DNA from 3 places in the Paenibacillus sp. OK076 genome. Region 1 is predicted to be linked to each of the others. Evidence: riboswitches for the same ligand, from Rfam matches in the RefSeq annotation. Region 1 holds a riboswitch; each other region holds the start of a gene.
The links. Region 1 has a riboswitch for thiamine pyrophosphate ahead of BMY78_RS25375 (ABC transporter substrate-binding protein). Riboswitches for the same ligand answer to the same signal wherever they lie in the genome.
Positions count from the first base shown of each region.

Region 2: it holds a riboswitch for thiamine pyrophosphate, as region 1 does, so the genes downstream of both, tenA (thiaminase II) here and BMY78_RS25375 (ABC transporter substrate-binding protein) in region 1, are expected to answer to the same signal.
Region 3: it holds a riboswitch for thiamine pyrophosphate, as region 1 does, so the genes downstream of both, thiC (phosphomethylpyrimidine synthase ThiC) here and BMY78_RS25375 (ABC transporter substrate-binding protein) in region 1, are expected to answer to the same signal.

Region 1 is NZ_FOCH01000004.1:120,805-131,088, forward strand. Features, by position in the region: gene BMY78_RS25370 (thiamine-binding protein) at 1-248, opposite strand, end outside; gene BMY78_RS25375 (ABC transporter substrate-binding protein) at 472-1,512, opposite strand; TPP riboswitch at 1,734-1,846, opposite strand; gene BMY78_RS25380 (NAD-dependent epimerase/dehydratase family protein) at 1,992-2,747, opposite strand; gene BMY78_RS25385 (VOC family protein) at 2,766-3,152, opposite strand; gene BMY78_RS25390 (DUF2798 domain-containing protein) at 3,344-3,832, shown strand; gene BMY78_RS25395 (MFS transporter) at 4,282-5,517, opposite strand; gene serS (serine--tRNA ligase) at 5,899-7,197, shown strand; gene BMY78_RS25405 (response regulator transcription factor) at 7,417-8,064, shown strand; gene BMY78_RS25410 (sensor histidine kinase) at 8,057-9,442, shown strand; gene BMY78_RS25415 (polysaccharide biosynthesis protein) at 9,611-10,284, shown strand, end outside.
Region 2 is NZ_FOCH01000001.1:2,192,468-2,202,751, reverse strand. Features, by position in the region: gene BMY78_RS09915 (DHA2 family efflux MFS transporter permease subunit) at 1-398, shown strand, start outside; gene BMY78_RS09910 (TetR/AcrR family transcriptional regulator) at 433-867, opposite strand; gene BMY78_RS09905 (GNAT family N-acetyltransferase) at 917-1,450, opposite strand; gene tenA (thiaminase II) at 1,501-2,172, opposite strand; TPP riboswitch at 2,294-2,392, opposite strand; gene BMY78_RS09895 (hypothetical protein) at 2,439-2,729, opposite strand; gene BMY78_RS09890 (NAD(P)/FAD-dependent oxidoreductase) at 2,752-3,882, opposite strand; gene BMY78_RS09885 (AraC family transcriptional regulator) at 4,125-4,940, shown strand; gene BMY78_RS09880 (HAD family hydrolase) at 4,937-5,578, opposite strand; gene BMY78_RS09875 (DUF1349 domain-containing protein) at 5,626-6,219, opposite strand; gene BMY78_RS09870 (MFS transporter) at 6,285-7,529, opposite strand; gene BMY78_RS09865 (zinc-dependent alcohol dehydrogenase) at 7,614-8,645, opposite strand; gene BMY78_RS09860 (aminotransferase class III-fold pyridoxal phosphate-dependent enzyme) at 8,895-10,175, opposite strand; gene BMY78_RS09855 (glycosyltransferase family 2 protein) at 10,209-10,284, opposite strand, start outside.
Region 3 is NZ_FOCH01000004.1:366,321-376,604, forward strand. Features, by position in the region: gene BMY78_RS26445 (S-layer homology domain-containing protein) at 1-482, shown strand, start outside; gene BMY78_RS26450 (Fe-Mn family superoxide dismutase) at 618-1,937, opposite strand; gene BMY78_RS26455 (alpha/beta hydrolase) at 2,137-3,165, opposite strand; gene BMY78_RS26460 (IclR family transcriptional regulator) at 3,524-4,267, shown strand; TPP riboswitch at 4,387-4,500, shown strand; gene thiC (phosphomethylpyrimidine synthase ThiC) at 4,843-6,648, shown strand; gene BMY78_RS26475 (aspartate/glutamate racemase family protein) at 7,160-7,858, opposite strand; gene BMY78_RS32990 (hypothetical protein) at 8,061-8,228, opposite strand; gene BMY78_RS26480 (zinc ribbon domain-containing protein) at 8,774-9,592, opposite strand; gene BMY78_RS26485 (helix-turn-helix transcriptional regulator) at 9,667-10,284, opposite strand, start outside.

The DNA of each region.
Region 1 (10,284 bases):
GGGCTATGGGCGATCTTGATCTGTGAGATGATGCTTGGACTGCCGGCTTCCACGAGAACTTCGTGCATTTTGCGGACAACCTCCAGCAGTTCCTCCAGTTCACCCTCCATCGTGGTATCCAGTGCATTAACCTGATATTTCAAGCCGGACTGCTGAATCACTTCAATGGCACGATCAACATAAGGATAGGAATTTTCGCCATTTGGCGTTTTAGGAATGACTTGAATGCTAAGTAGTGTGCTTGCCATGAAAGATCACTTTTCCTTTCGAGTTAAATTGCATGAGTTAAACCAGCTTTACACTTGACCACTCCGATTGCAGTACCCTCTTCCGATCGCTGTTATCCCCGAATTTTTTTGATTTCATTTTCCGCAAGGGGAAAATCCGGGGATAAAGGCGACCACTTCGTTTCTTCAGATGGGTTCTGCACTCTTCGTTCTGGTGTAAAAAAAAGTTAAACTTAAAAAATTTTTATTGGGGTAAGAACTCGTTTGTATACGCTTTGGATACATCTACCTGCTCATCGAGCAGTTTTTTGCTAAACATCCAATCTGTATAGTTCTGCCATACTTCCTGCTTCTGCTCACCCCAGCGCGGTGCGTCATCCTGATATTTCGGACTCAGCCACTTCTGGCTTGCGAGTACGAGGTCCTTATCCAGATCCGGTACGGCCTTGATCAGAATGTTCGCAGCGTCTTCGGGATGATCAATCGCATATTGATATCCTTCGGAAGTGGCTTTCAGGAATGCTTTGACCAGCTCGGGATCGTTCTGAATCGTCTTTTCATTGGTAACGAGTACAGGAGTGTAGTAGTCCAGTGCCTCGGAATAATCCTTCACATATAACATGTCGATCGGTTCGCCGCGCAGTTCGGCTTCAATACCCGTCCACGCGTAGAAAATCCAGGCAAAGTCGATATCACGTTTCACAGCGGTGAAAAAGTCGGCGTCACCCATGTTAATGTTTTTCACTTTGGATACATCGGCGCCTTCACCTTCCATAATGGATTGCATCACGGCTTCTTCGACTGGGGAACCCCAGCCGCCATAGGTTTTGCCTTCAAAATCTTTGGGAGACTTGATGTTTCGATCCACCGGAGCGGCAAATCCGGACGTGTTATGCTGAATAACCGCAGCGATGGACACGAGTGGTACGCCTTGTGTGCGGGCCTGAGTCACGCTCTCCTGATAACTTACGCCAAAAGGCACTTCATTTGATGCAACCATCGTATCTGCGCCACCGGCACCTGGTTGTACAATCTCTACGTTCAAGCCTTCGGCCTTGTAAAAACCTTGATCTACGGCCGCATACAGGCCGGTATGATTCGTATTTGGTGTCCAGTCCAGCACTACTTTAATGTCCTTGAGGGCTGCGTTGTCACCTTCATTGCTGTTTTCGGTATTGCTGCTGCCAGTTTCTCCTGAAGGTGCAGCTTCTTTGCCGCCACATGCGGCCACAGCCACTAGTAGTACGCATAAGAGCATTAGGCCCATCATTTTACGCCATCTCATCTTCATTTCTCTCCTTCATGTTGTCCGGCCAGTGGCACGGGGTACTCCTTGGCTTCATATCCAAGCATCTTGCATAAATCGACAGATTTATACCAGCTATGATCCGGATGACGTCATTTTTTTTAGCTCTCTGGCTATATAAAAGAACATTAAAAAAGCGCCCCGTTAATCCGGGACGCGTGCAGGCGTTAGAGATGTGGCACTCAGCAAAGAGGCTGGGCCAATTCGATATACTCCGATTCCTACGCTGGCATGATCCAGATCAGGTCTAAGGGTCAGTATCTTGGTGGGATACACTCTCAGTCGGCCTATTCCGACTCCCCTGGGAAACTATGAAGTTACGGGCATTACTATGTGTAATTATAGGCCAGAGGCCTATGCATGTCCAGTCAGGAACTGGATGGGGACACGTATGAAGTTATCAAACAGGCCGTTATACATATGTATAACGGCCTGTTAAGATGTGTGATTTTCAACAATTATCGTGGCGAATCATATAAGGAAATCTGACTGAGTGCAAAAGCATCGGATTTCGGGTCATAGCCTACCTGTTTCTGAGTGGCTTCCAGATTCAACCGTTTAAACCTATTATTCGATATCCCATGCAGTATGGTGAAGGGCTCCAGCTCTGTAGCTGTAATTGCTTTGAACATCAAATTACACAAGTCAGCCGGACTAATATACGCGCTCATATCCCTTGCCTCCAGCACGGGTCCATCCGGTTGAAAATCATCATATGCACCGATACGTATTGCAACACTTTGTAAACCTTCGGTATACGCAAAATAGGAAGCAAGCGATTCTCCAAAACATTTGCTAACCCCGTACAAATTCCGTGGGCGTGTCGGCATGTCTGGATAGACCTGAGCATCAATGGGATACCCCTCGATCGTCTGTGCACTGCTTGCCAGAATGACTCTTTGCACACCTTGGTCCTTGGCTGCACGGAATACATTAAATGTACCTTTGATATTGATGTCCAACAACGATTCATAGAATCCGGCATGCGGGGAAGGATCTCCCGCCAGATGTACAACCACATCCATGCCTTCGCAAGCGTGCTGACAGGCTTCGGGATCTGTCACATCCAGTGTCATGATCTCATGGTCTGTCCCTTGATACGTATGCAGTCTGTCGATATTCAAATCTGTTAGTCGCAGGTGAAATGCTTCTGACAAGTGTTGGGACACGTCACGTCCAATTTTTCCGGCTGCACCGGTAATTAAAATGTTCATAAAAATCAGCTCCAATTTTTAGCGCTGGAAGAACTCAATCCATTCCTTTTCAGGTCCATAGATGAAGAAATAACGGTAACCGTTAGGCAGTGTAATCATCTCTCCATCAATAAACTCGGCCTCGGTTTCTTTAATGCGGTTATACTCGGCCTCAAGGTCATCGACATGGATGGCAAAGTGGTGCACCGTACCTTCGGAAGGCAGCTTGTCGCTGTATCCCTGAATCAACTCAATCTCGGTCTCATCGCTTCCGTTGAAGCCGAGAAAGGCGAGCTGAATGACACCGTTGGTATGGGTTACCCGGTCTTTCAATTCAAGACCAACAATCTCCGTGTAGAAACGCAGCGTGGTCTCCAGATCGCGAACGGCAATGCCGACGTGGTCAATGCGCTTTTGAAAACTCATAATCAAAAATCCTCCTTTAAATATGCAGTGGATCTTTTCTACCATTTTAAGGGATATCATAGGGCTGTACTACGGGGTTGTCAAATCCGATTTTTAATTTGGGAAAATTATAATTGTTCACAGAATGTTCACTTATGAGGAAGGCTTCATCATCTCTATAATTACGAAGGTAAACAGAGAGGATGAGAGATTTGCCAACGACGAAGAAAGAACAGATTGTTTTTGGAATGATGATGTGCACAGGAATGGTCATCGTCATGATGACTTTCAATTTATGGCACAATGGGTTATTGAGCAAGATGTCCGCGCTAGATATACTGCTTCAATTCATATTGTGTTTTATTATTGCGTTTCTGGTGGAGTTCTTCATTGTTGGACCTGTAGCGAGAAAAATTGCATTTTCCTTACCTTTTGACAAATCCAATAAAATTTTGGGCGTGCTCGCTATGTCATTTTTCATGGTCATTGGGATGGTTCTGATCATGTCCTTGTACGGAATGATTTCCGCTTATCTTGCGAATCAGTTAAATGGAGCCTCCGTACTAAGTACGTATCTTCATACGATTGCTCGTAATTTCAGTCTGGCGCTTCCTTACCAAATTATTATTCTGGGACCACTCGTTCGATATGTATTCGGTAAATTCATTAAGGATAAGGGGAGTGTAGTCCCTTCAACCTAAATAACGTTAGTTCCGATTTAGAGCACCTGAAAGTATTTCCTGGGCAATCTTGTGCAAATAAATAGATCGTATGATCACCTTCAATGAAAGGTGATCTGAGGCAAAGGTAGGACACTTTCTACCATGATTACAGCGCTAACGAATCGAGAACATCTTATTAGGCCGGTTTTTAAGGAATGAAAAATCTAACGAATCTCAGCGGCGTTATTATGCTAAGAAACTGCAACGAGACCTTGATTTGGAGCTAATTATCTAGAATAACGTCTCTAGGATTCGTTAGATTTCAAACATGCAGAAATGGAGATGAATAGCGTGTACCAGGTTCGTTAGAACAGAATAACGCTACAACAAAATGTCCACCGCCAATTCATGGCGGTGGACATCTCAATCTCTATAATAGGTATTCTATTTCTGATTCTAATTCTCAGGTCTGCCTCGACACATAACTGTTAAGTCACTGTATCGACCACATGTTTGTTCTGCCATTGATACGCAATCACGCTGATCATCAGCAGACCAACTGCTAAAATGGCAAGCATCCATGCGGACTGGTTAACCTCCAGATGGTCCAGACTCCAGCCTGTAACCAAAGGCAGAATGGCACCACCAACCCCACCTGACGCAATCAGGATGCTGGGCGTTGATTCTTCTGTTCCAGGCAGCATTTTGCTGGCGAAGACGAGGGCAATGGAGAATACACCAGATAATGCGAGCCCGAGCAACAGAATGATCAGAAATGCCGACCAGATCTGGTTGGTAAAAGGAAAGATCATCAGCAGCACAACTGCTGCAAGGCAACTGTACAGAACGTAGACGCGATATTGGAATTTCTCCGCAATATATCCGGCAAACAGTCGTCCAACGGACATGGCGATCCAGAAGCAGGTAACACTAAGTGCAGCACCTGCTTCCTTCATGTTCATTTTCTCAATCAGAATGGCTGGCATGAAGTTGGCAAGGCTCATTTCAGTGCCGACATAGAGAAAGAAAAATAAAACAAATAAAGACAGAAGAGCCAAATTACGGCCGTGATAGGTTGAGCGAGTTGGTTTAATGTCTTCAGGATTCGATCCTTGAGGCAATTCAGCAGCTTGAGTGTGTACAGAAGTCTGGTCTGAGCTGCGTCGACTCAGCTCGTTGTCCAGCTCACCGAATGAACTTTTGGCCCAGAAGATAAAAGTCATCGCTGCACAGACGGCAACCACGAGGAACGACATGCGCCAGTACCCGGCAGAAATCAGACCGCTGGCAATGAGCGGCATGACCATGGCGCCGATACCAAATAACACTTCAAGTCGGCTCATGGCAACCGCCGTGTTATCTTTAATTGCTGCAATGATAATTGTACCGATGACAGCTTCTATCATACCGAATCCGAATCCGGCTGCAGGTGCAATGACGAACATCCAGCCCCAAGGAGGCAGCAGCATATAGGATAACTCTGCAATGCAGAGCAACGCTGCGGCAATTAATAGACCGCCTCGTTTCCCGAAGCGTTTATTCAACCACGGAGATAACAATACACCACCCAGGAACCCGGCAAATTGGGCAAATATCAGTGTGCCTCCCTGACTATAATCCTTGCCATAATGTTCAAGAGCAACGGGTAGGATGGAGCCGAGAACCACATGGGCAAGTCCGATGAGGAAATAGGACAAGCATCCAATCCAAAGCAATTTTTTCATGAAGAAAAACTCCTTCTAGATATTATGTTATGTAGTAAGTCTGCCATTCAGGAGTATTTCCTAAAAACAAACAATCTCTATCATAACAGGACATGTAAGGGTATGCACGGATAACTTGCAATGGAGGCTAAAGTTCGTATATACTGAAAAACAACAATTACAGATCGGACCATGCCGTTGAAGAGCATCCAACTCGGAGGCGTTTTCGCCAGGGGAGCGAACCATTCCCCAAGTTAACCGGAACCGCCCGTTATCGCGGACCAAGAGGCTGAACCAGAATATTCTGGTTCAGCAAGTTGGGTGGCACCGCGAGCAGAGCGCTCCTCGTCCCAAGGGATGAGGGCGCTCTTTGTATTTTTACAGCCAAAGGAGACGGTGACCATGTTGGAAATGAAGTGGATTCGGGAACATGCAGAAGAGGTGCAAGCTGCGGCAGTTGGCAAGAGAATGAATATCAGTATTCGCGAATTGTTGGAACGGGACGAAGAGCGCAGAGCTCTTTTACTGGAAACGGAAGAAGGGCGTAGAGTACGTAATTCGTTATCTGCGGATATCGGCAGACTGATGCAAGCTGGTGAGCGTGAGCAAGCCGAGGGTTTAAGAGGACAGGTGAAACAGCTGAATGATCAGTTGGCGCATGTTGAAGCCAAGCTTGCCGTTGTGCAGGAGGAAGTGACAAGGCTGCAATGGTTGGTACCCAATGTTGTATCGCCGGATACGCCATTGGGCGTATCGGATGAGGACAATGTGGAGGTGAGACGTGTGGGTGAGCTGCCGGTATTCGATTATGAGGCCAAGGATCACGTGGAACTCGGTGAACGGCATGATCTAATCGACATCCCACGTGGGGTGAAAATCGGCGGAACACGAAGCTATGTGCTCAAAGGAGCAGGGCTGCTCCTGCACCGGGCTGTACAGCAACTTGCGCTTGATCTGCTGCTGAAGCATGGATTTACGCCAATGGAAGTTCCTCTGATGGTGAGGGAGAATACCCTTTTGAACACGGGGTTCTTCCCCACAGGGAGGGATCAGGTCTATGAATTACAAGGCGAGAACAAGTGGCTGGTGGGAACATCGGAAGTGCCGCTGGTTTCGTATTATGCGGATGAGATTGTGGATGTGCAGGAGCCAATCAAGCTGGCTGCCACATCGACATGTTTCCGCAGTGAGGTTGGCTCAGGCGGGCGGGACGTACGCGGATTGTACCGGGTGCATCAATTTGCCAAAGTGGAACAAGTCATTCTCTGTGCACCGGATGCGAAAGAATCGGAGCGAATGCTGCAGGAAATTACAGGACACGCCGAAGAATTACTGCAATTGCTGGAACTGCCTTATCGAGTAGTTGCTGTGTGTACAGGGGATATGTCGCAGAAAACGTACAAACAGTACGATATTGAGACCTGGATGCCAAGCCGCAATGCGTACGGGGAGACACATTCGTCGTCGAATCTGCATGATTTCCAGGCTCGGCGTTCGAATATTCGTTGTCGTGATGCCCAAGGCAAGCTTGCATACTGCCATACGTTGAACAATACGGCTGTGGCTTCGCCACGTATACTGATCCCATTGCTGGAGAATCATCAGCAGGCGGATGGAAGCATTCGTATTCCAGCCGCACTTCAGCCTTATATGGGCGGTGCCGAATATTTGATTTTGCCGCACGAAGATGAAGAGATTTAAAAGGATTACACGCTGTGTTGAGAAGTAAAAAGGGAACCCTTGTGGGGGTTCCTTTTTGTTTTGCCTGTGATGTTGGGACCAGTGAAGAGTGTTCAGCGCTTTTGTGTTACGAAGGCCACAGTATAGAGATGTGGGAAATGGCCAAACCAGACGGGTATGTCACACAGCTGTAACGTACAGATTGTATAGTAGAATCCAGTTTGGAAAGGAGGTGCAGATATGAACCTGCTGCTGGCGGATGATGAACCGCTGATGCTGCAAATATTGAAGGCCTATTTTGTTAAAGAGGGCTTTCAGGTGTTTTTAGCCGAGGATGGGGAAGCGGCCCTGAATCTCTTTTATAATAATCAAATTGATTTGGCGGTTTTGGATTGGATGATGCCAGGTCGCAGCGGTGTCGAGGTGTGCCGGGAAATCAAGCGTACGAGTCGGGCGAAGGTACTGCTGCTGACAGCCAAAGGGGAATCGGATGATGAGTTTGTTGCCTTGAAGGCCGGGGCGGATGATTATCTGCGCAAGCCGTTTGATTCGCGTATCCTTCTGTTGCGTGTAAAGAAGCTGCTGCAACTATCCTCCAAGATCATGGTGGGAGAACTGACCATCGATCTGGAAGGCCAGAAGATCTACCGTGGTGGAGTGGATGTAGGGGCTACCCATAAGGAATTTGAATTAATGAGGGTTCTGGGAATGAACAAGGGGCAGATCGTAACCCGTAAAATTTTGCTGGATCAGGTGTGGGGTTTCGATTATTTCGGTGAGGAACGCACCGTAGACACTCATATCCGCAGACTGCGTGAGAAAATTGGAGAAGATTCGATCAAAACGTACCGGGGAATGGGCTACTGCCTAGAGGATCAAAATGAGTAAACTGACCCGAAAACTGCTCGTGCGCATTATTGGTGCATTGTGTGTTGTCTTTTTCCTATCCTTTATCGTCAATACGTTTTTCCTGCCCAGCTATTTTTTGTATCAAAAAAAGCAGAAATTGGCCGAGTTAACGACTGAAATCTCTGCTTCAGAACATGGCGTTCAGCTGCCACGGATTGAGGGCCTTGAAAGGCAATACGAGGTCGCTATCGCTTATGCTTCGTTGAAGGATAGCGTGAATGATATTAACGATCAATTGTTATTTCAATATAACCGCAAGGGGATTGCCCTCAGTAAATTTTGGCTGACAGAGGAGAGTATTTCTGCGCTGCGTGAGGGTGCCCGGGTTAATAAATTCTATGATCAGACCAAGTTGAAATCAAGCTTTCTCGTGAACTTTGTGAAGGTGGGGGATTCTGTGTTTGCTGTCGGCGAATCCATCTCCCATTCAGCGGAGACGATTCGAATTATTAATCAGTTCAACGCGTACATATGGCTCGGCATGCTGCTGTTGCTTATCCTGCTTTCCGTGTTGTATACTGCCCGGATTGTTAAACCGCTCGCAAAACTAAGCGAAACGGCTGAGGCCATTTCCAATTTATCGTTTACGAAGGTGGATATAAAGACAGGTGATGAGATTGAGTCTTTAGGACGCAGCATCAATGTGATGAGCGACAAATTGCAGCAGGCGCAGCATTCTTTGGAAATGAAAAACGCCAATCTGCGAACGTTCATCTCGGATATCTCGCATGAATTGAAAACACCGCTCTCCCTGATTCGAGTCTATGCCTCTGGTATTCAGGATGGCCTGGATGACGGAACCTATGCTGGGGTAATCGAGCAACAGAGCGAAGAGCTGGCTGGTTTAATTGACCGTCTCTTGGAGCTATCCCGATTACAGGCTGAAGTATATGATGTTGAACCCGTTGATCTTCGCCAACTGCTCACGGAGACCCTTCATACCTATGAAACCGTATTTCAGCAGCATGGCTTGCATGTGGAAGTGGAGGATGGATGGACTGCCGAGACCTGGGTGCTGGCTGATCGACGAAAGCTGGAGTCTGTTCTGCACAATTGGATGACCAACGCGGTGAAATATACAAGCGGTGACCGAATAACCATTACACTTGAACTGAAAGAGGAAGCGGCATATTTCGGTATCGCCAATGAAACGGATAAGGAAGAGCATGAACAGTGGGATCAGGTTTGGGAGCCCTTCTATGTAATGGATAGTTCGCGCAGCAAAAAGTTTAGCGGGACGGGACTGGGCTTGTCTATTGCCCAGACGATTCTGGAGAATCACCATGCCGACTATGGCCTTAGCGTAGCCGATGGAAAAGTTATGTTTTATTTTTCTTTACCTTTAATACAACGTTAATGAAGGAGCCGCCATGCAAATGGTGGTTTTTTTGTGTGTGAGAAGCAACCTGAATTAGAGCTTGTTAACGTTGGGAAAAGCCAATTGTTCCCCTGTCATACTGATGTAACACAATTGCCTTAGGATAAGGCCTATCACCAAATCTGAACTTTTATGGAGGGATATCCGATGTTCAATAAAACCTTTTTAATAACGGGAGGCACTGGCTCATGGGGAGAAGAGTTGGTCAAACAATTGCTCGTTCAGGAGCCAAAAGAGATACGTATTTTCTCACGAAATGATTCGCTTCAGGCTCAAATGAGACAAGCCATCCCTGACCCGAGAGTGAAGTTTGTACTGGGGGATATCAGAGACCGCTGGGAGCTGGCAGGTGCCTGCAAGGATGTAGATGATGTCTTTCATCTTGCGGCGCTTAAACATGTTCCGGTCTGCGAGGACCAACCGGATTGTGCAGTCAAGACCAATATTATCGGAACGCTGAACGTCATTGATGCTGCAATCGAGAATGGCGTGCGGAAGGTGGTATATGTCTCTACGGACAAGGCAGCGAATCCTTCCAGCATGTACGGGATGACCAAAGCCATCGGGGAAAAATTGATTTTATTAGCTGACATTCGTTCCGCTACAAGCTTTGTTTGTGTACGAAGCGGGAATGTTCTTGGTTCCACGGGCAGCGTAGTACCGTTATTCAAACGCCAGCTTGAGTTGAAGCAGCCACTTAGCGTTACCGATTCCAGAATGACACGTTTTTTTCTTCCCCTTGGAGACGCCGTGGAAATTATCCTGTCGGCCATGGAGCAATGCAAGGGCGGCGAGATTATTGTACCCCGAATGCCATCCTG
Region 2 (10,284 bases), on a different contig from region 1:
CAGGTCGTCGTATTGGTATGGCCCTGCTGATGATGCCAATCCAAACGGCAGGTTTGAATCAACTGCCTCCAAGACTTGGGCCACACGGTACAGCAATATCCAACACCGTCAGACAGGTAGCTGGCGCTGTGGGTACTTCATTGCTTGTAAGTGTAATGACCAGTCGCACAACGGCACATGTACAGGATATGGTGGCAACGGGGGCAGCCAAAGGCTTAACCCAGCAGCAGTTGGGAATGGAATCCATGATCCAGGGAATTAATGATGCTTATGTTGTCATTATCGGCATTGCCGTTGTCGGATTGCTACTTTCCTTCTTCATCAAACGTACCAAACAAGCAACGGAGGAAGACTCCAAGCAGCCTGTAAGACAAAAAGTCTCGATGAATACAAATTAAGAACAGCATTTACATGAATTACATCATGTAGAGCCTATTGTATCGTATACCAAAAGCGGCAGATCAGGACCCTAAGTTTTACGTCCAATCTGCCGCTTTTTTGTGTATGAAATAATAAAATAAACCGTAGCCTCTCCACTGAAGTGAGAACTTCCGCGCTAACGTAGAATAACTCCACAACCAGCTTTGTTTCTGGCAACATCATCGGGACCATAATCTGATCCACCAGTAGATCAAAATCGGAAGCATAGCTTTGGCTCTCCAAATCTTTGCGAATCATCATGTCTTCCTGTACACGCTGCTCCAGAATGGCAAGAATACAATCATCCTTTGAACCAAAGAATTTGTAAAATGTTCCTTTGGACACACCTGACTCGTCTAGAATCATTTTTATGAAAGTGTTGGTTACTCCATGTTTCTCAAAGAGCACAAGTGCTGAGTCCAATAACATTTGTTTCCGTTTATTCATAAGTTCCCTCTGGATGAGTTAGGCGGTTCACGTTACGATATTCAACACTCTACTGCAAATCCACTGCAAACATCACATGTTCCTTCCAAATTCCCTTGATTTTAATATTCTGACGGTCCGTTTCCTGGAAGCCCGCTTTACGCAACACTCGAATTGATCCGGCATTGTCGGGAAGTGCACCTGCCTCCACTCGTTTTATTCCCCCGTCATTCACGGCAAAATTAAGTGCTAGCCGCAGAGCTTCACTCATGTATCCCTTACCATTCTGGGCCTGATCAAGCACATAACCAACAATCCATTTGCTGATGGAATCCAGTTCAAGTTCGAACAGAGAGATCTCCCCAATAAGCTCATGCGTATGGTTCAGGAAGATCCCGAAAGAGTACCGTTTCCCTTCTTCCCTCGCCTTGTTCCAGCCTTCAAGAAGGGCTAACTGGCCCTCCAGTGTATAGAATGTCTCTGATCGTTCACTTGCCGATATCTCTTCGAAAACAGCCCGGTTACGGAACTGCAAATCCAGCAGTGTCGGTGCGTCCTCCACGTTCAAAAATCGTAAATAGATGCGTTCCCCATGATTGTTCATCTGTATGTTCATCCTTGTCTCTGGTTGTAATAGATTTGAGATTTCATTCATCAGAAGTACGAGAGTTGCTGATTATAAGCCATTTCCCAGAACAGATATTCAAATTCAACACTTCTTCTGAATATGTCTTCAATGGCCTCCAGTTCCTGCTCGGTTTTATGTTCACATAATGCATCCAGTGTATCATAGAACCATTCGAATGAGTCGCGGAATTCATCACTTGCATAATTTTCGATCCACGTCTGATAGAAATTGCCCTCTAACGAATCTCGATATTGTTCTTTTAATCTTGTGGCATAGTCGTAATACGTCCACGCACAGGGGAAAATGACGGCGATGATTTCGGCAACACCACCTGTTTGTGCAACACTCATCATATTCGACGTATACGCCTTGTTGTACAGAGATGGTTTGACCGTATGATTTTCATCCAGCGTAATCCCAAATCCCTTCATATAATTTCGATGCAAATCCATTTCTTCGTACAGAATAGCGTGTTGAATCACCGTAAAGTTCGTCATCAGTTTTTCATCTGTCGCCTTCACCGCACCCATGGCAAAAATCTTCGCATATTCAATCAGATAGGTATAGTCCTGAAGAAGATAAAACTTAAACGCTTCCTGATCCAGTGTGCCTTTCCCCATTTCGTGTAAAAAAGGATGGTTGTATCCATCTTCCCATACGATTCTGGACTTATCTTTTAACGTTCTCGAAAATGACATGATCATTGCTCCTTTTATTAAAATCATAATGTCCCCGCTTCACACCCAGCTATCGCGTTCTGTCCCCCAAAATGCAGACCAAAAAGCCCTTGACCTATTTTCGGCAAGGGCAAAATAACATGAGTACATGTCATTTGCTCCCTACGTCAGTATTAACTAACAGGTTCAAAGGGTCAGGTTTTAACCTTCTCAACTGCGAACAGTCCCCCTGCAAATAGCTCAGGCTTATTACAACATGTGTTTTTCCAAATGTCAAACTATTCCTATTAATCTTCAAGTTCCCCTAAATCTTCTTGCAAGTTCTTAAGTCGGGTCCGGATATCCTTAATCATCCTTTGCAATCTGTTTAACTCATCCACCCATTGTTGCTCATTAGAGACGTTCGTCGTTGAAGTTAAATGATACGCCGGAGACGTCCTCAACTTGTTTAAATCCGATTCGTATGCCCGCCGCTCTTCCTCGGCCTTTGCCAATTCCTCCTCGGCGATGGCAATCTGGTGCTCCAGATAGATGATATCTGAGGAGTAGCCGTGAGATAAGCGCTGTGAATATGTCATAGTTCACCTCATTTCTGATTAATCATTTCTGATCAACCATAGCTTTTCCAAGGTCATATGGCTGAATATCGATATCTAACTCCATACCAAGAGCCAACATGGCCAGTTGACTTCCAATAAAAGGCCCCATCGTTAAACCGGAAGCTCCAAGCCCGTTGGCTGTAATCAAGCCATTCCAACCTGGGACAGCACCCATTACCGGAAGAAAACCTGGTGTAAATGGACGAAATCCTACTCTTACTTCCTGAAACGTGCTATCAGCTAAACCGGGAGCCAGTTCCAATCCTTTATTCAAAATTTCCTGCATTCCGCCTGCGGTTACTCTTGTATCGTATCCTTCAATATCATTTTCGTGAGTCGCTCCGATCACAATCTTCTGTTGATCAAAGGCTAACAAATATTGATCCGAAGGAGGCATGACTACAGGCCAGTTCCCAGTGTCCTTTCGATCGTGAACCTGCAAGTGCATAATTTGTGCCTTCTGATAATGAACCTTAAAATCAATGCCCAAGGGCTTCAACAGTTCATTAGCCCAAGCGCCAGCACACACAATAACCTCGTCAGCCGATATGACTTTACCGTCCACAACCACTCCAGTTACTCGTTCCGATTCATATTGAAGTGTCGCGTCACCATTAATCAGGACCGCTCCATTTCGTTGAGCCGATCGGATTAACGCATCACGCAGCGCACGCCCGTCAATACGCGCGGCTCCGCTGATGTAGACTGAATGAAAGCTCTCCTCCAGAAGAGGAAAACGCTCATGAGTTTCTTTTGCATCTAGACAGGTAATATCGGCAATCTCCGGTGCATCTTCTTTACGAAGGTGTGCCCTCTCCTGCATCTTGTTAATTTTGTCCACATCCGTATGAATACTAAGAGCACCCACTTGAGCGTAACCTGTTTCCGTTTCCCCTTCACTCTTGAGTTCTTCAATCAACCCGGGATAAAAACGTGCACCCGCCTTGGCAAGCTGATACCAATCCTGATTACGGCGCTGAGATAACCAGGGAGAGATGATCCCGGCAGCAGCATCCGTAGCCTGCCCTCGATCTTTCCGGTCTATAAGAAGAACTTCCGCACCCCTTTTTGCCAATTGATACGCTGTGGAAGCCCCAAGAATTCCTGATCCTACGACGATGACTTTCTTCATGACTGCATCCCTTTCCTAAATCACTGTATCCATTATAGCGTATACTATATGGTCTGATAATGGCAAAGCATCGACATGATGATACGTGTTCCTAAAAGGTTTTCGATAAGTGGTTCATCGAAGTGAATAGACCGTTTAAATTAATGTCATTTATGTAATATAATTCAAATCATGTTTCTTTTAACGCTGTATCTTCGCCATTTACGCACACGACCTTTAACGAAATGAGGAATAACACAACGATGCCGAAACCTAGTACGGGGAATTCACTGGATACCGATATGCCGCTTATGATTACAGGTCAAAATCAGCTGACTGTAGATGAATTAATGAATTGGAACGGTCATTCACGGGATTACAGTATTGTGCAGTGTATCGGGGGAACAGGGAAAATCACAGCCCAAAATCATGAGTTTTCAATTCGGGAAGGAACAGCTCTTATTCTGTTTCCAGAGGTGACATATCGTTACGACAATCTGAGTGATTCATTGTTGTTCGATTGTCTGTCTTTTAATGGCTATTTATTGCCCCGGTTTCTGCATACCTTGCAGATCGGGGAGCTGCGCGCCTTCAAGCCGGATGGAATGCTTCATATCCTGTTGCATGAAATAACGTTGGCGCTGCAGTCCCGACACAAGGATCAGATCTGGCACGTATCCGCATTGCTGTACATGCTTCTGGTCAGGTTAACGATTGATGGCGATCGTTATGGTACTTATGAACGCTCGGATGCCCGATTAAAGCTGGGCGGACTAGTTACTTTTATCAAGCAAAATTATGATCAGGATATCTCGCTCTCCATGCTGGCTCAGCAAATGGACGTCACCGAGCAGCATTTGAATCGGATATTCAAAAAGGAATTCCAAATGACTCCGCTTGATTATCTGACACGATATCGGTTATTGAAAGCGAAGGAAATGCTTGTCCATGACGCCGGAATAACGGCCCACGAGATTGCTCGGGCTGTCGGTTTCAACAGCGCCAGTTATTTTGGATCCGTATTCAAAAAATATGAAGGGATCTCTCCTATTGAGTTACGCAAGCAATACCAGGGTTAAAGAATCTCCATCGTAATCTCTGCCAGCGAGGTTAACCGCAGATCATACTTCGAGAATTCCAAATTACGTGTTACCTCGTTAGGCACAATGACACAGCGAATTCCCGCGGCTTTGGCTGCCTTCAGTCCATTCGGCGAGTCCTCGAACACAACCGCTTCGGATGCCCCGATCCCGAGACTCTCCAGAGCAAGCAGATACAATTCCGGGTCCGGTTTGACCCGCTTCACATCCTCAGCTGTATGAATAACATCGAATAGTTCGAAAATGCCGAGTGTACGCAAATAACCATGAACCCAATCCCGGGTAGAGCTGGAAGCAACGGCAAGCCCAATCCCTTTTTTACGGGCAGACTGGAGCAACTCATGCACGCCTGGAAGAATTGCTGCCTGTCCAAGGTAGGCTTCGTATTTCTGTTCAGAGAGCAACTTGATATGATCGTGATCGATCGGTTTTTGCAGCGCTTGCTCCAGATATTGAAAAGGATGAAATTCTTCAAATGATGTCCCTACGTTCTTCGACCATAGCTCCAGGCCAAGTTCAAGTCCATGCTCTTTATAAATATCGCGAAAAGCATAGAACCAAGGTGTCTCCGTGTCCACAATCAGTCCATCAAAATCCAAAATAAAAGCTTTTACCATTCCGCTTCTCTCCCTCCAATGATCAGCCGAATGGCAGGGAGATGGGCTTAGAAGCGTGCAGTCACGTCCGGACGGGTAACATTCATCGATAAAAAGTGACAGGTGCATCCCGTTCCGGCTGGTGACTGTCCAACAACTCCAGCCCGAATCTCCCCCTCTATCGGCATGCCGAAATATCGAATTAATTTCCACTCCACCCCATCGGGTGAATAAAAGAATGAAATGCAGTCCTCCACTTTACGTATGCGCAGATAAGGATTGGTTACGGGAACTTCAACCGAATTGCAATCGTCGGATGAACCTTCCTTCGTTACTACCGACACAATGGTAGCCGCTTTTCCATCATATTCAAAACAAAGCTTGCACCAGTTTCGCTCATCCGCCATCACCATCAAACATCCGGAATCATATTGGTGTTTCATGTCCACGGTTAGCTGGGTCGTCATTTCAAAATCGTTAGGCACCGGCATCGACAGAAATGGCGCGGTTGCACGGATATGCTTACCCGCTGGGTCCTGGAAAAAGTCCGTATCAGCCTGAGCTTCTACAATTAGAACGCCTTGATCGGTATAAGACCAGGTCTTCGGCTCATTAATCCAGTTCATTTGGTTTCTTGTTTCTGTTGCAAATACGTTTGTCATTTCTATGCCTCCCAGGTTCATTTTCTGTATTATATATTCGTTTCATATACAGAAAACCCCTTCTCCTACATATTTTTGTAAGTGCTAATCACTTGGGAGTGTTTCTGAGGATCAGGGAGGAATAACATAATGACCATGAGTACGATGTAAAGTGCAAGAATGACACTGAACAACAGCACGGGATTATAGTGATACAGCAGACCTGTCAGGTAACCTGATGGAATCGCTGTTAACGTCATGACGGTCTGCACCGCCGAGAACATATCCGCTTTTTCATGTGTACCTAATCGGTTCATAAGCAGTGAGTCCCGATACGTTTGCAAGATGAAATTGCCTGCCGCCAGTACAATTAGAGTCAGAAATAACATGGCTATATTCCCCGCAGGTATCAACAGAAAAAGTATTGCCCCCACTGTACTCAAAATGATCGAGAAACTGACATACTTTTCTTCTGAACGCCGTTTCAGACGCGGGATAATGACTAAATACAAGAGCATGACGGTTACAGCGGTGACGACCGGGATAAATGATATAATCTGATCATTGAAGTTTAACTGTTCCTTGAAAAAAATTACCTGGAAAAAGTTCAACTGCAGGATCAGATTGGATAGCACCGTGATCAGAATAATCGGTAAAAGCCTCCGTTTATAGAACGATTTGCCGAAAAGTCGCAGACTGGAAGCCAGACTCTGGATCACCCGGGTTTGGCTATGCATTCCCATAAGTTCCTTCCCTACTGCGGTCTCATCCGTATATCGGTTGCGAATGAAGAACATGACGGTCATGAGAATGCCACCGACAAAATAAATACTGGCCAGTGTTGGCACAATGCCAAAATCGGCAATCACTACCCCGGCGATCGGTGTCAGTACTCCAGCACCCGTAATGATCATGTTGAGAATGGCGAATACCTTGGATCGCTTGTGTTCCTCAACATCCTCAATAATTAGACAGTTGAAGGAAACGGTCACAAATTTGGAGGTTGCATTCAGCAGGTAAGCGATCAGAAACAACCAAAAGTTCTGGGAGAAAGCCCAGATGAACATGGGAACACTCCAGGCAATCAGATCAAAGATCAGCGTTGTTCGCTTGCGCCCAAGCTTATTCGTGATTGAACCTGCAAATAACTGAAATATAAAGGCAAAATAAAGATTCACCGAATTGATCAAACCAATTTCAATATCCGAAAGTCCGGCTTCCTTCATATATAAAGGAGCATAAAAAAGAACAATCGTGCCCGGGATGGCCCACACCGGTTCAAGTAAGATGGAGTACCGCGGATTTCTCGGCAAATCCTGTAGCAGCTTCAATCGATATCTCCCCCCTTTTCTGCGGTGTTTCACCGCTGCGAATACCTGCTTTTCGCAGCGGCAAAACCGCCAATATCTACATGCTTACAAGATCAGAGCTGTTTTAACCGAATTCATGGGCAATTTCTCTCCGGTACGCAGATGATATCCGATTGTCCCATTGAATGCCTGTTCATAATCACTCAGCAGTTCCGTAGAGGTAACCATTTGCTCCAGTTCCGGAATACTTTGTGCAAATTTCAATGCTGTACTGATCATCGAGTGATTAGCTACCGCACCAATGATACTAATGCCATCATTAATCACGGCAGTTGATTTAAACGTCACTTCATAGCTGTCGTCATAACCCATAGGAATGATCTTGCCGCCTTTGGCAATCATCTCAAATCCTACATGCAGCTGGTTACCAACCGCGTCCACTACAATATCAAACTTCTTGTTATTATTGATCTCGTATACTTTATCCAGTGTCAGATCCTGAGGATAGAACACATGATCCGCGATCTCTGAAGCGAACTCTTTGCGGAATGGATCAACTTCCGTGCCTACAGTAAGCCTTGCCAATCGTTTGCTCACAAGCTGACACAAGGAACCTATTGCACCAGAACCGAGGACCAGTACAGAGTCACTTGGCTTAGTCCCTGCTTTCATGAACGTCTGAAGTACACATCCGAGTGGTTCGATCATCATGGCCGTTTCCCAACTCATGGAATCCGGTATGGGGTAGATATATTTCTCGTCCCCAACGTAATATTCTGCAAAAGTACCGTGAGTGGTCATACCTACTTGGTAGTCATCAAAGTTTTCGCAATAGATGAACAAACCTTCACGGCAATAGGAGCAGGTACCGCAAGATTGCGTGGGATCAACCAATACCCGATCACCCACCTTGAAACCACGAACTTCGTCGCCCACCTCAACCACTGTACCTACACCTTCATGACCAATAATCGTTCCTTTATTCGCCGGAACTTTGCCTTTGACAATATTCAGGTCTGTACCACAGATGCCTGAACCATAGATTTTAATCTTTACCTGGTTTGGCTTGTGTATGGTTGGCTCCTCAATATCCTGGTAAGTCACCTGTTTAAGATCCTGATATACGAGTGCTTTCATTGAATATTCCTCCTAGTCGATGTTTTATATAAGTTGAAATAAAGATTTTACACAATCCACTCCGATGACAGAACAACCTTCCAATCGCTGTTATCCCCAGATTCTTTAATTCCTTTTTTTAAAGGGGAACATCCGGGGATAAAGGCGAGCGCTCCGCTTTTTCAGGTTTATTCTGTCCTCTCCGTTCACGTGTAAATGAATAGTTCAACGAATATAATTTGAATAAAATTTTAAACGTTTTCGTAAATCTCAATTCGAAAGGTGTTCCTGTTTCAGCATCTCTTTCCAGTCGGAAAGTGTCTGCAAGAGAGCTTCCTCCACCCATAGCAATTCTTCCCGTGTATGTGCATCAGAGAAAATTAAGTACCCTTTGGTAAAAATTCCGAAGTGGGCCATTCGTTTGACCATAAACTCACGGAAAGGATCGGTATGGAAGTTTTCCTCCGAAATAGAGCTAATGGAGAAGCTTGCATAGGTCCCCTTCAGCACCAATTGATCGGTTAATCCAAGAAGCACGAGTTCAGCTTCGATCAGATCCATAATCCGAATGGTAGCCTCGCGCCAGCTAGGCCATACTTTAGCGCTTTTCATCAATCGCTCACATGCAATCGCTGCCGCGAGTGCAGTGGTCTCGCTGGAATGGGCGTTGCTGAATCTGACCTGTCCTGATAATGACATCAAATGTTCCGGTCCCATTACGGCTGCGAGTGGCAGTCCATTCGCCATACCTTTGGAAATACAGAGCAGATCCGGCCAGATGTCATACTCCCCAGCTGTAGCTTGCTTGCCCATTCGAATACCGGAGGTGACTTCATCAAATATGACAATGATATCCAATGACCGACATAGGGATACAACTTGCGCCAACGGCTCACGTTTCCATTCATTTGGACAAAGGACAATGCAGGCGATATCCTCGGGAGAGGATTGGATTTGGGCCTCGATACGCTCTTGTGAGGGCTTGTCTATCCAGATCGTTGTGCGCTCGATATCCACGGGGATGCCTCGCTCTTTCGTTTCGCGGCCATAGTATCCATAGGCAGACCAGTCATGCCACCCATGATAGGCCGTCGCGATGACCCTGCTTTTGCCACTTCCCGCACGAGCCAGACGTACGGCTCCACTAACTGCATCGGCGCCGCTTTTGGTGAATCGCAATGAAGGGTAGCGGCCTTCAAACCGCTCCAAAATCAGTTCAGCGCATTCAAGTTCAATGTCAGCAGGAATCGAATAACTTGTCCCTTTTTTCAGCTGATGGATAACGGTCAGTTGAACTTCGTGCCGTGCATGTCCCCATGGCGCCGTACCCATGGCCATCTCACAATCCAGCCATTCATTTCCATCGATATCTATAAAACGGGAATTGCGTGCTTCTGCGCAGCATACGGGTGTATATCCCGGAAATAATCGCTCTGGTGCTTTGGCTAACGTACTGCATCCGCTCGGAATGACCTTTTCGACATGTTCCAACCACTCCAGATTCCGTGTAAACCTTACGGCACGATCCAGCGTGCTCTCTTTTGATTTCACCTTTGGTTCCTCCCTGTTTACTTGGTTTGTGAGTTAGCGAACTTTGGAGCCAGGCCAGCAGCCGTCATATATACGATCCATGGTGATGACATTGCCATACAGATCAATG
Region 3 (10,284 bases), 250 kb from region 1:
CAACATTAATCACGCGTATTCTGGGAACATCTACTCTTGAGGGAAGTCATGAATTTACAGATGTTACATCCAGCCACTGGGCACAGGTATCTATATCAGCAGCAGCCCAATCCGGTTCTGTTCAAGGCTATACAGATGGCAGCTTTAAGCCGGATCAAGCGATTACCCGCGCAGAAATGGCTGTCGTGTTACAGCCGTTATTAACATCTGCTCAGATGACTACTGCGCCGACAGCATTTACCGATATGAACGAGCATTGGGCGCAACAAGCAGTAGAACAATTAAGTTCGGCGGGAGTAGTTACCGGATACAAGGATGGAATGTTCCGTCCAAGTCAGCCGATAACCCGCGCTGAAGCTGTTACAATGCTGAATAAGCTGATCGGTCTTCAAGCTGAAACGAATGCGTCAGGACATTGGTCGGATGTACCTGCCACACATTGGGCTTATGAAGCGATTGAGGCAGCTTCTATCCGCAAGTAAATAGTTGTATTCAAACTCAAAGAGATATCTTTCAGTCATTTGGCTGGAGATATCTCTTTTTTTACATCAACATATAGCACCATGGATTCAATGCGCTCCAGAGTACGCCCCGATGCTATGCTTAGCCCGAGAATTCTAATAAGGCGGCCATAACAGCTTGCGCGCAGTTTCATAACGTTCCGCCACAGCTGGCCAGTACACAACCTTCCACCAGTCCTCGATATATTTTTTGCGTTCATTCTGGTGTTTCAGATAGTAGGCATGTTCCCATACATCAAGCGGCAGGAGAGGCACGATGTCGGACTGAGATAAGTTCTGATGTTTCTCCGCCTGCAAAATTTCCAATCTATGCGCCCGCGGGCTCCAGACCAGCATGGCCCAGCCGCTGCCCTCCACTTTGTTGGCGGCTTCAGTGAATTGATTCTTGAACGCTTCATAGCTGCCAAAATCCCGCTTGATTTGCTCTGCGAGCATACCGGAAGGCTTGCCTCCGCCTTTGGGGTTCATGATCGTCCAGAAGATCGTATGCAGGTAATGGCCTGCACCATTAAATGCGAGTTCGCGTTCCCAATGTTTGACGAGTTCAAAATTATTCTTTTTCCGCGATTCTGCCAGCTTTTTCTCCGCGGTGTTCAGTCCGTCTACGTAGGATTGATGGTGTTTGTCATGGTGTATGCGCATCGTCATCTCGTCAATATATGGTTCCAGCGCATTGTAGGCGTAGGGTAGGGGTGGCAGTGTGTGTCCACCAATAGGTACAGGTTTCTCTTTGACCGGCACTGCTGTAGAGTTGGTTGTGCCCTCTGTACTTGCATTGGGGGACGGTACAGCCGCCGAATATTGTGTCTGTACCGCTGGAGTAGGGTTGTTGGCTTTTCCCGCAGCATTGGATGATTCTTCTACAGCTTCACGATAGGGCTGTTCAGACATGGGCATTGAAGTCACTACGTTGGCATCAGCCGGTTGTCCCGAGGTTTGAAGAATATCATTCAGTGAAAACGATGAATCAGACTCCAAATCCCGCAAAGCTCCAGATTGTTTCAGCGTTTCAAGTACCCCCAGGAAATACTCGGATTCGCGAATGAAATGCAGAATAACCACTTTGGCAATTGGCACTTGCTGAACAGCAGTACTTTGCTCCAGCAGGACGTACAGCTGTCTAATGAACTCACGCGATTGTGTGCAGGTCTCAGCCACGAGCTGTTCAATACAGCGGATGATGTAAGGAGCAGGTGGCTGGGTTCCCGGCAGTATTTGCTTCAACAGCTGATTCGCGACTCGTTCGCTATTCTCAAAGATCGCTTCCCATTCCGCAAGCCATTTGACATAAAAGGGTTCAAGATCAGGAACCAAGGCGCGAATGACAATCGTATGTTCCTTCTCTTGCTCTTTCCAGAAACGGACTTCTTCGAGTACCCTCAGAGGCAGCAGATGCCCATATCCATACCAATTCATATGCGGTAAACCTCCATTCAAGTGAATTGAAATTCAGATCCAGCAGCAGAAATTAAATTTGATTCTCCCGTTCGTTCAATTTGGCAATGTACAAGCTGGAGCTGTCTTTAATTACGTCCCAAAAGTATATTCTCCAGGTACCTTGTCCTATGTGTACACAAAAAAAGAGCCCCATAGGGGCTCTTGAATTACCGGGTTTTCACGATTCTCCGGTATTGGTATTGTCCACATCATCGCTGCTCGTCTTGGTCACATGACTCAGGAATGTGGAGACACGGCGCAGATATTCCTTCGGATGCTCCCGGAAGATCAGCTCATGATGCGCACCGTCCACAATCCATTCATCGGAATTCGGATTGGTCTGGTTGCCGGCAAGCAGTTCCGCAATCGGGTAAGGAGCTTTCTCATCCTCGGTACCATGGATAAAGAAAATCGGGAAAGGATAATCTTCTTTTTTCACTTCTTGATACGGAATCTGCTGCAATCCAGTCCCGTTCAGAATCGGGAACAGCAGGTTCATAATTTCCAGCGTAGGCTGACGCGGAAGATCAATCTGATTATGGATGTTGTGATACAGCGTATCCGGCTCAAGCAGGAATGTGCTGTCCAGAATCATGGCATCCACATCTTTGGTAATAAGCCCAGTCTGCAGAGCTGTACCTGCACCCATGGAGAAACCCCATACGACAAGCTCCTGAGCTCCGCGCTGCTTCGCAAACTGGATTGCACCAAGCAGCTGCTGGGACTCGGCTTTGCCGCCTGTGGCGACAGCTTTGTTGACCTGTGAAGCGAAACCGTAATCGAACATTACCACATTGAAGCCGAGTTGGTGTGCATAATGGGCCAGGTCATACATCGGTACCCAGGTCTCTTCACGATTCGCACCATATCCATGGCTGAATATGATGGTTTTGTTTGCATTATCATCAGCCGGAATATACCAACCCTGCATCGTTCGACTGCCGTCTGCCGCAGGGAATGTGATGTCTTGATACTTCATGTTCTTGGCCTGCATGGGATTGGAGAATACAGGCGCTACAGTTGGATTGGATAATACCCAAGCAATATAACCGTGCAGTGCGATGAAACAAAAGAGCAGAAAAAATACAACGGAGAGCAACAACGCCACGACAATATGTTTGAACCGGATCAGCCTCGGTGATAACGAAGAAGGCAGATCTGACACTTTCGTTTGCAGCGGGGCTTCGCTCTGGGATGTCGGATACATGATTGCCCCTCCTTTAAAAATCAAATGAAGATAACAACGAGACGAACAGAGCGGATAAATGATTTTTCTGACTACATAGGAAGCAAAATCTTAATTTAATATATCTTTATCGTATGTTCCAATATAGTCAAAGTCAATTGATTGAGGCCATTTGTTACGCAATTGTTATATAGTTCTGAAGATATCTGGTTAACATTTCCTTAGGGTGCAAATAGCAGGGGATTTTAATTTATAAAAAGAAAATATTTACAATTATTCCTATTCCAAATGGCTCTTTTTGGTTTACAGATGAGACCGTTTCTCATATAATTTATGTAACCAAGTTTCATGTGATGAAACATGAGGAGGGCAACTTGCCATGGAAGACCGAAAGTTAACCGTCCGGGCTGTAGAACGGGCGCTGGATATATTATTGTGTTTTACAACCCGCAGTGATCTGGGACTCACGGAAATTGCCAGCCAGATCGGTCTGCACAAAAGTACAGTCCATCGTCTGATGGCTACTTTGGAGGACAAGGGGTTCGTGATCCGGGATGCAGCCACCGAGAAGTATCGGCTGGGCATACGCATCTGGGAGCTGTCTGCCCATATGTCTCGCAGCGATGATCCAGCCATTTTACTCCTTCCTGCGATGGAGCGGCTCAGAGATCGACTGGGCGAAACCGTGAGTTTATATCTGCGTGATGGCAGTGAGCGGATTCGAATTCAGGCCGTGCAGAGTGATCAGGCGATTCGCCGTGTAGCTCCGGTAGGCGTCAGACTTCCGTTATCCGTGGGAGCATCCAGCAAAGTGCTGATGGCTTTTGCCACCGAAGAGGACCGCGAAGATCTGATGAATGGACCGGAATGGCCCGTATTTATCGATCCCAAAGTATATTTGGCGCAAATGAAAGACATTCTGGAATACGGCTACGCCACAAGTTATGAGGAGCGTGAACCAGGAGCCGCCGCTGTATCTGTACCCATCATGGATCGGAAAGGCAACATCGCTGCTGCTCTGTCGGTATCCGGGCCTGTTAGTCGCCTTTCGCAGGAGACGTTGCATGAATACGCACCTGTGCTGAAGGAAGCTGCTACACAGATGGGACTGATGTTATCCTGATTTTATGTTCTGGAATTTAAAGGTTGTTTTTATGATCCGGTTGCGCTACTCTGTAATGGACGGCCCAACAGGGTCAGCATAATTGAATATGAATCTGCGGCTGAGATGCTGCAACTTGTTAACGTTACTGGGGGAGTCCGAATTGTCCGGACTGAGACGGAATCGCATGAGATTCCGGACCCTTTGCACCTGATCTGGATCATACCAGCGTAGGGAAGTAATCGGCGATACGACCACGAACACCATATAATGTGACCTATGGATGGACTCCGTTATGGAGCCTGAATGAGTTGCGTTATTGGTGATGGACATAAGCCGGTTCCCTTGGGAACCGGCTTTTTTTATACAGTAAACAGGCGGAAGCCGTTGTCAGAGCTGCTTTTGGATAAAGAGCTGGGAGCTATTGGCGAAGCGGTGATATGGATTTTTTTTCCTCGACTGTCTGTATTACTTGAACTGTATGTCCCTATTTTGTGTGGTATGATCGCTCTTCCTTTTTCTATGTTGTGGATGGTTTGGACTCGTGCGCAAGCATTTCAATCCAGGCAATCACCAATGAGGAGGAGACAAGAGCGATGAGTACAGAGAACAGAACGCTGGGACAAGACGAGCAGGATCAGGTGTTGGAAAAGAGTGCAGGTGCGGCCGGACGGGTTAAGCCCTTCCCGGGCAGCCGCAAAGTGTACATTCAGGGCTCACGACCGGACATTGCAGTACCGGAGCGTGAAATTGCCCTTCATGACACGAATACTCCCCAAGGAGTGGAGCATAACGAACCGCTGCGTGTCTACGATACGAGCGGGCCGATGACTGATCCCGGATTTCATGCCGATATCCGGGCAGGGCTGCCAGCGCTGCGCACCCGCTGGATTACGGAGCGTGAAGATGTTGAAGCCTACCAGGGACGAACGGTAAAACCGGAGGATAACGGATTGAAACCCGGAGGGAAGCGAACTGGAGCCGAGAAGTATCCAGGCTTGCGTGGTAAACCGTTACGGGGACAGGCAGGGCGCTGCGTGACCCAGATGCATTATGCACGGCAGGGAATGATCACACCGGAGATGGAGTACGCTGCCATCCGTGAGGGTGTGGAGCCGGAATTTGTGCGGCAGGAGCTGGCGAGTGGCAGGGCCATCCTGCCGGCGAACATCAATCACCCGGAGAGTGAGCCGATGCTGATCGGGCGTCATTTTCATGTGAAGATCAATGCTAACATCGGGAACTCTGCGGTATCCTCCTCCATCGAGGAAGAGGTAGAAAAGATGACTTGGGCCGTACGCTGGGGATCGGATACGGTGATGGATCTTTCCACAGGCAAGGACATTCATACAACCCGTGAATGGATCATCCGCAATTCACCTGTACCCATTGGAACAGTTCCGCTCTATCAGGCGCTGGAGAAGGTCAATGGAGAAGCCGAAGCACTGACCTGGGAGTTGTATCGTGACACGCTCATAGAGCAGGCAGAGCAGGGTGTGGACTACTTTACGATCCATGCAGGCGTGCTGCTGAGATATATTCCGATGACCGCCAAACGCATGACGGGCATTGTGTCACGGGGCGGGTCCATCATGGCAGCATGGTGTCTTGCGCATCATGAGGAAAATTTTTTGTATACCCATTTTGAAGACATCTGCGAGATTATGAAAAGGTATGACGTGGCCTTCTCTCTCGGAGACGGACTGCGCCCAGGAAGCATCTACGATGCCAATGATGAAGCCCAGATGGCGGAACTGGCGACGCTTGGTGAACTAACACAAATCGCCTGGAAGCATGATGTGCAGGTGATGATTGAAGGTCCGGGACATGTGCCGATGCACAAGATCAAGGAGAATGTCGATCTGCAAATGGAGATTTGCAAGGAGGCGCCGTTCTATACGCTGGGACCGCTGACGACCGATATTGCACCAGGATATGACCATATTACCTCGGCCATTGGGGCAGCGATGATCGGCTGGTTCGGTACGTCGATGCTCTGTTATGTTACGCCAAAAGAACATCTGGGCCTGCCTAATAAGGATGATGTGCGGGAAGGGGTTATCGCCTACAAGATCGCTGCGCATGCCGCTGATCTGGCGAAAGGTCACCCGCGTGCCCAGCGGCGGGACGATGCGCTGTCCAAAGCACGCTTTGAGTTCCGCTGGAGGGATCAGTTCAACCTGTCGCTGGACCCTGAGCGTGCGCTGTCCTACCACGATGAGACGTTGCCGGCCGAAGGGGCAAAAGAAGCCCATTTCTGCTCCATGTGCGGGCCGAAGTTCTGCAGCATGCGCATTACGCAGGATATTCGTGCTTTTGCCGCAGACAAAGGTTTGTCCGAGAATGAGGCCGTGGCAGCGGGTATGCAGGAAAAGGCTGAGGAATACCGGACACGCTCCTAAGCGCCGTTACAGCGCAATCTGGGCGGCCTGACATGGTGAAAAGCCGTTCCTCTCCGTGATTGATGAGAAGAGCGGCCTCTTACTTGGTATGTGGTGCGCACGCTTAACTTCGAAGGACAAGGATAACGACACAACATATTTTATCAGTTATAGGTTGATTGTCTCCCAGATGTTTAATAAAATGAATATAAGTGAAAAACAAATAAGAGTAGCCAGGCCAATGGCTACTCCTGCACAACATTTGCGGTAGGTATTCCTCCAAGTGCAGCATAGTTCAGACGAAGTGACCCGTCAGGCCGTCAACCTGTGGCGGGTCACTTCTTTTTACGGTCGATGTATGTCAGGAGCGCAATAATTAGCATTGCGAACACGATTACGTCGTTGAAAGAGAAGTTCATAGGATCACCTCCCACCGGAGGCAACCTATTTCCCACCACAAATTGGCTGTGCAAAATAATTATACCATTCGAAAGTCTCTCATTCGAGAGTCTTTTTATTTTGCTTCATGAGTTCAACACTTAACTTTGGCCAAGCTCAACTTCTTCTCCAAATACGACGCAAGTGATGCCAGCGGGCTATAGATCGCCATGCCTTTATCTGCTGTAACCCGTGCTGCTGCAGGAGCCATGGACAGTTGAGCGGCTACTAGCGTGCTATCCGGATACTGCTCAGCAAGATGCTGTAAACCGCCGCTAACTGCTGCAAGATAACCTTCCTTATCGCCTCGCATAATTAACTCGAATGTGCCCGGGATCAATACTGCTTCAGTCTTTACGGTCACGGCCTCGTGTCGCTGCTCATCTTCATCATCTTGCTGCAAAGCCTGATTCACCCGCGCCATCGTTCCTTCAATCGTTGCGGGGTTGGTAAACGCAAGGATGTACTCGCCAGAATTTTGCTGCATTTCCTGAAGTAATGGATCATCAATTCCTATCACGGGCACGGGAACATGTTGTGCCTCTTGCTCGAGTACGGCTGCAAACAGGGTACAAGTGACGAGGATGGCATCTGCATGGCATTGGGCGATCCATTGCAGCGTCTGTGATACTTTCTCATGCGTAACTGCCTCGGTAAAATCAGCATCATGTTTGAGGCGATCCAGACCCGGATCGACATAATGTACAAATTCAACCTCATAAGGAGCGAGTGCTTCTTCAATCAGTGCAATATTGGAATAGTGAGCGTGAAAACAGCCAATGGTCATCATCATACTTGCCCCCTGAAATGGATTCTATCTCATATAAGTTCCGCAGATATTTAACCCATTATAGGGATGTGACAATAGACTGTACATATTTAAAATACGGAGGTAACAACATTTATCGTGAAAACGCGAATAGCCGTTCATCCACAACTTCGCAGAGGAACGGTGCAAACCACGTAAGCGATTCTCAATTCGCTCGTCATTTCATTTATCGCATAGAAGGGGCAGCGTTCTTTTTAGCCATTTTTTGTTGCAAAATTTCATGAAAGGATAGACCTTGAGTGTTCTCATTCTCCTTTTTGGGAGCAGTGGTCGCCGTGTTGCGCGGATATTGATGGTGGTACGGGATCATTTGCTGAATAGGCATGCGGATCATCTTGGTTCCTCCTTTAATGCATTTTCAAATATGCATATGTGATTATGAATAGGTTATGTATTCCGACGGATTATCGTCTCTAATACGCAAATAGGTATATGTGACTTGTTAGACGAAACAGGCAACTTAAGGTGTAATTCCAATTGGATTGTAGTGATTTTACCCCGTATTCAGGAGATGTAAACGTTTTTAAGTAAATTCAGGAGGAAAGGACCGCATATGTGAGGATTCGTATGGGAGGATAGAAGCGGTTGTTAAGTGAATAGACCCAGTTTTGAGAATGCCAATTGTGTCGAAATTAAGACATATTGTCTGGTTGTATAGGTACGACGCAAGCTAGCTAACTTGGTACCATGGTCGGTTGTCGGGTGCATATTAGGGCAATTTTCAACGAAAAGACAAAGCGGAAACGCCAAAAAGCCGTCAGGAAAACCTGACAGCCTAACAGCATTTTTCATAAATCGGTGTGCGGTATTCCATTGCTTAAATATAGATCGAAACGGTGCAATTGGAATTAGGAAATGACCTTAATCACTATTTTCTTATTATCCTTGGCGAACGGCAATATACAGGTCCACTTGTACGTTCTCAGGATCGAGGCTGCGCTCATCATACAATTCGAAATCTCCGGTAAATGTGCGTTCTCCCTGATTGTTCCAGGACCACACTGCACCCCAGGCCTCGCCTACGACCTCGCCCATCGGGCCCTTTCTGGAGGTGAACACCGCATATGTTGCAGGTGGCAGCTCAACGGAACTCACTCCCTCAGGCAACGCTTCATCCGAACCCACCTCATGCCCCACCAGTATGGTGTATTCTCCATTTATGCCATCCGTATAATCAGCGTAACAGCCATAGCGGGGGGCTTCAGGGGTTGGCTGATAATCTGAGGCGAAGTAGCTGTTCCAGAGTCCCTGAATACAGCCTTTTCCGCTCATTTCAATGGCATTGGTTGTTCTGGCGGACACACCGGCAAGGCGCTTTCCTGGCAGTGTGACATACCGAATGGGCTCTATGGAGAGCGTATTGTTGCGAGTTGTTTGATTAAGGTCAGCGGACTCTTCCGAAAGTTCTGCCCCAAATGTCACGTTCCGTTCTGAGCCAGATGTATTCCATCTTTTCAAAAAAGGAAGCTGGTTGCGCAGCATCGACCTTGCTGATTCCTCGTCCATACCTTCCTGGTTCAGAATGGCGGTGCACATTTCAATCATGCCCTCCAGCGTAATATCGGGCTGTTCAAACTTCCCTTCTTTATAACAATAGATACAGTATTCGCGGGTTGTATTACCACCCGTTTCTGTGCCGAATTGGGCAGGGGTAGTAAGTGGCATTCCGCAGCTCTGGCATACTGTGACGTTCATCATCAATTCCTCCTCGGTATGTACAGCTTGAATATAATAGAAGTATAACGGGAGGAACTGGACACCTGTCTGTCAGGTTAGGGGTGGGCTTTATAATTTTGTACAATTTGTTCGGCAATTCTACGAATCTCTTCCCGGATATGCAGAGGCTCCAGCACTTCGACATCCGCGCCAAACCCAAGAATGAACCCATACAACCAGTTGTCCTCTGGAAATGCGACTTGGCTGATATAATACCCCTCACCATCCGAAACGACGTTCTCTATGCCAAACCACTCCTCTGCGATGTGACGGATACGAGCATGGAATCTCAGGGTCAGGGCCACTTGATTATCCGGAGTTGCCCACTCTTGCTGCCAGGGCCTGTCCTGGAGGTTGATCGGCTTGCGCTCGAAGTTTCCTTGAGCAAGGATGATGTCTCGCATGCGGACCAGCTTGAACATGCGGAAATCGTTGCGTTCGTGACAGAACGCATAGAGATACCAGGAATGCTTTTTGAGCACAAGGGTATGCGGATCGGTCGTTCTATGAGTTTGAGTACCTTCTGCACTACAATAGGTAAATTTAATGGGCCGCAGTTGATCCATGCCCTGTTCAATGAGCTGAAGTTTAATTTGCAGCGCTTCGGGATGCGTCCACATCGAATAATCCACAATGAAGCGGCTGGTATTAGCCTGGAAATCCTCATTTTTGGC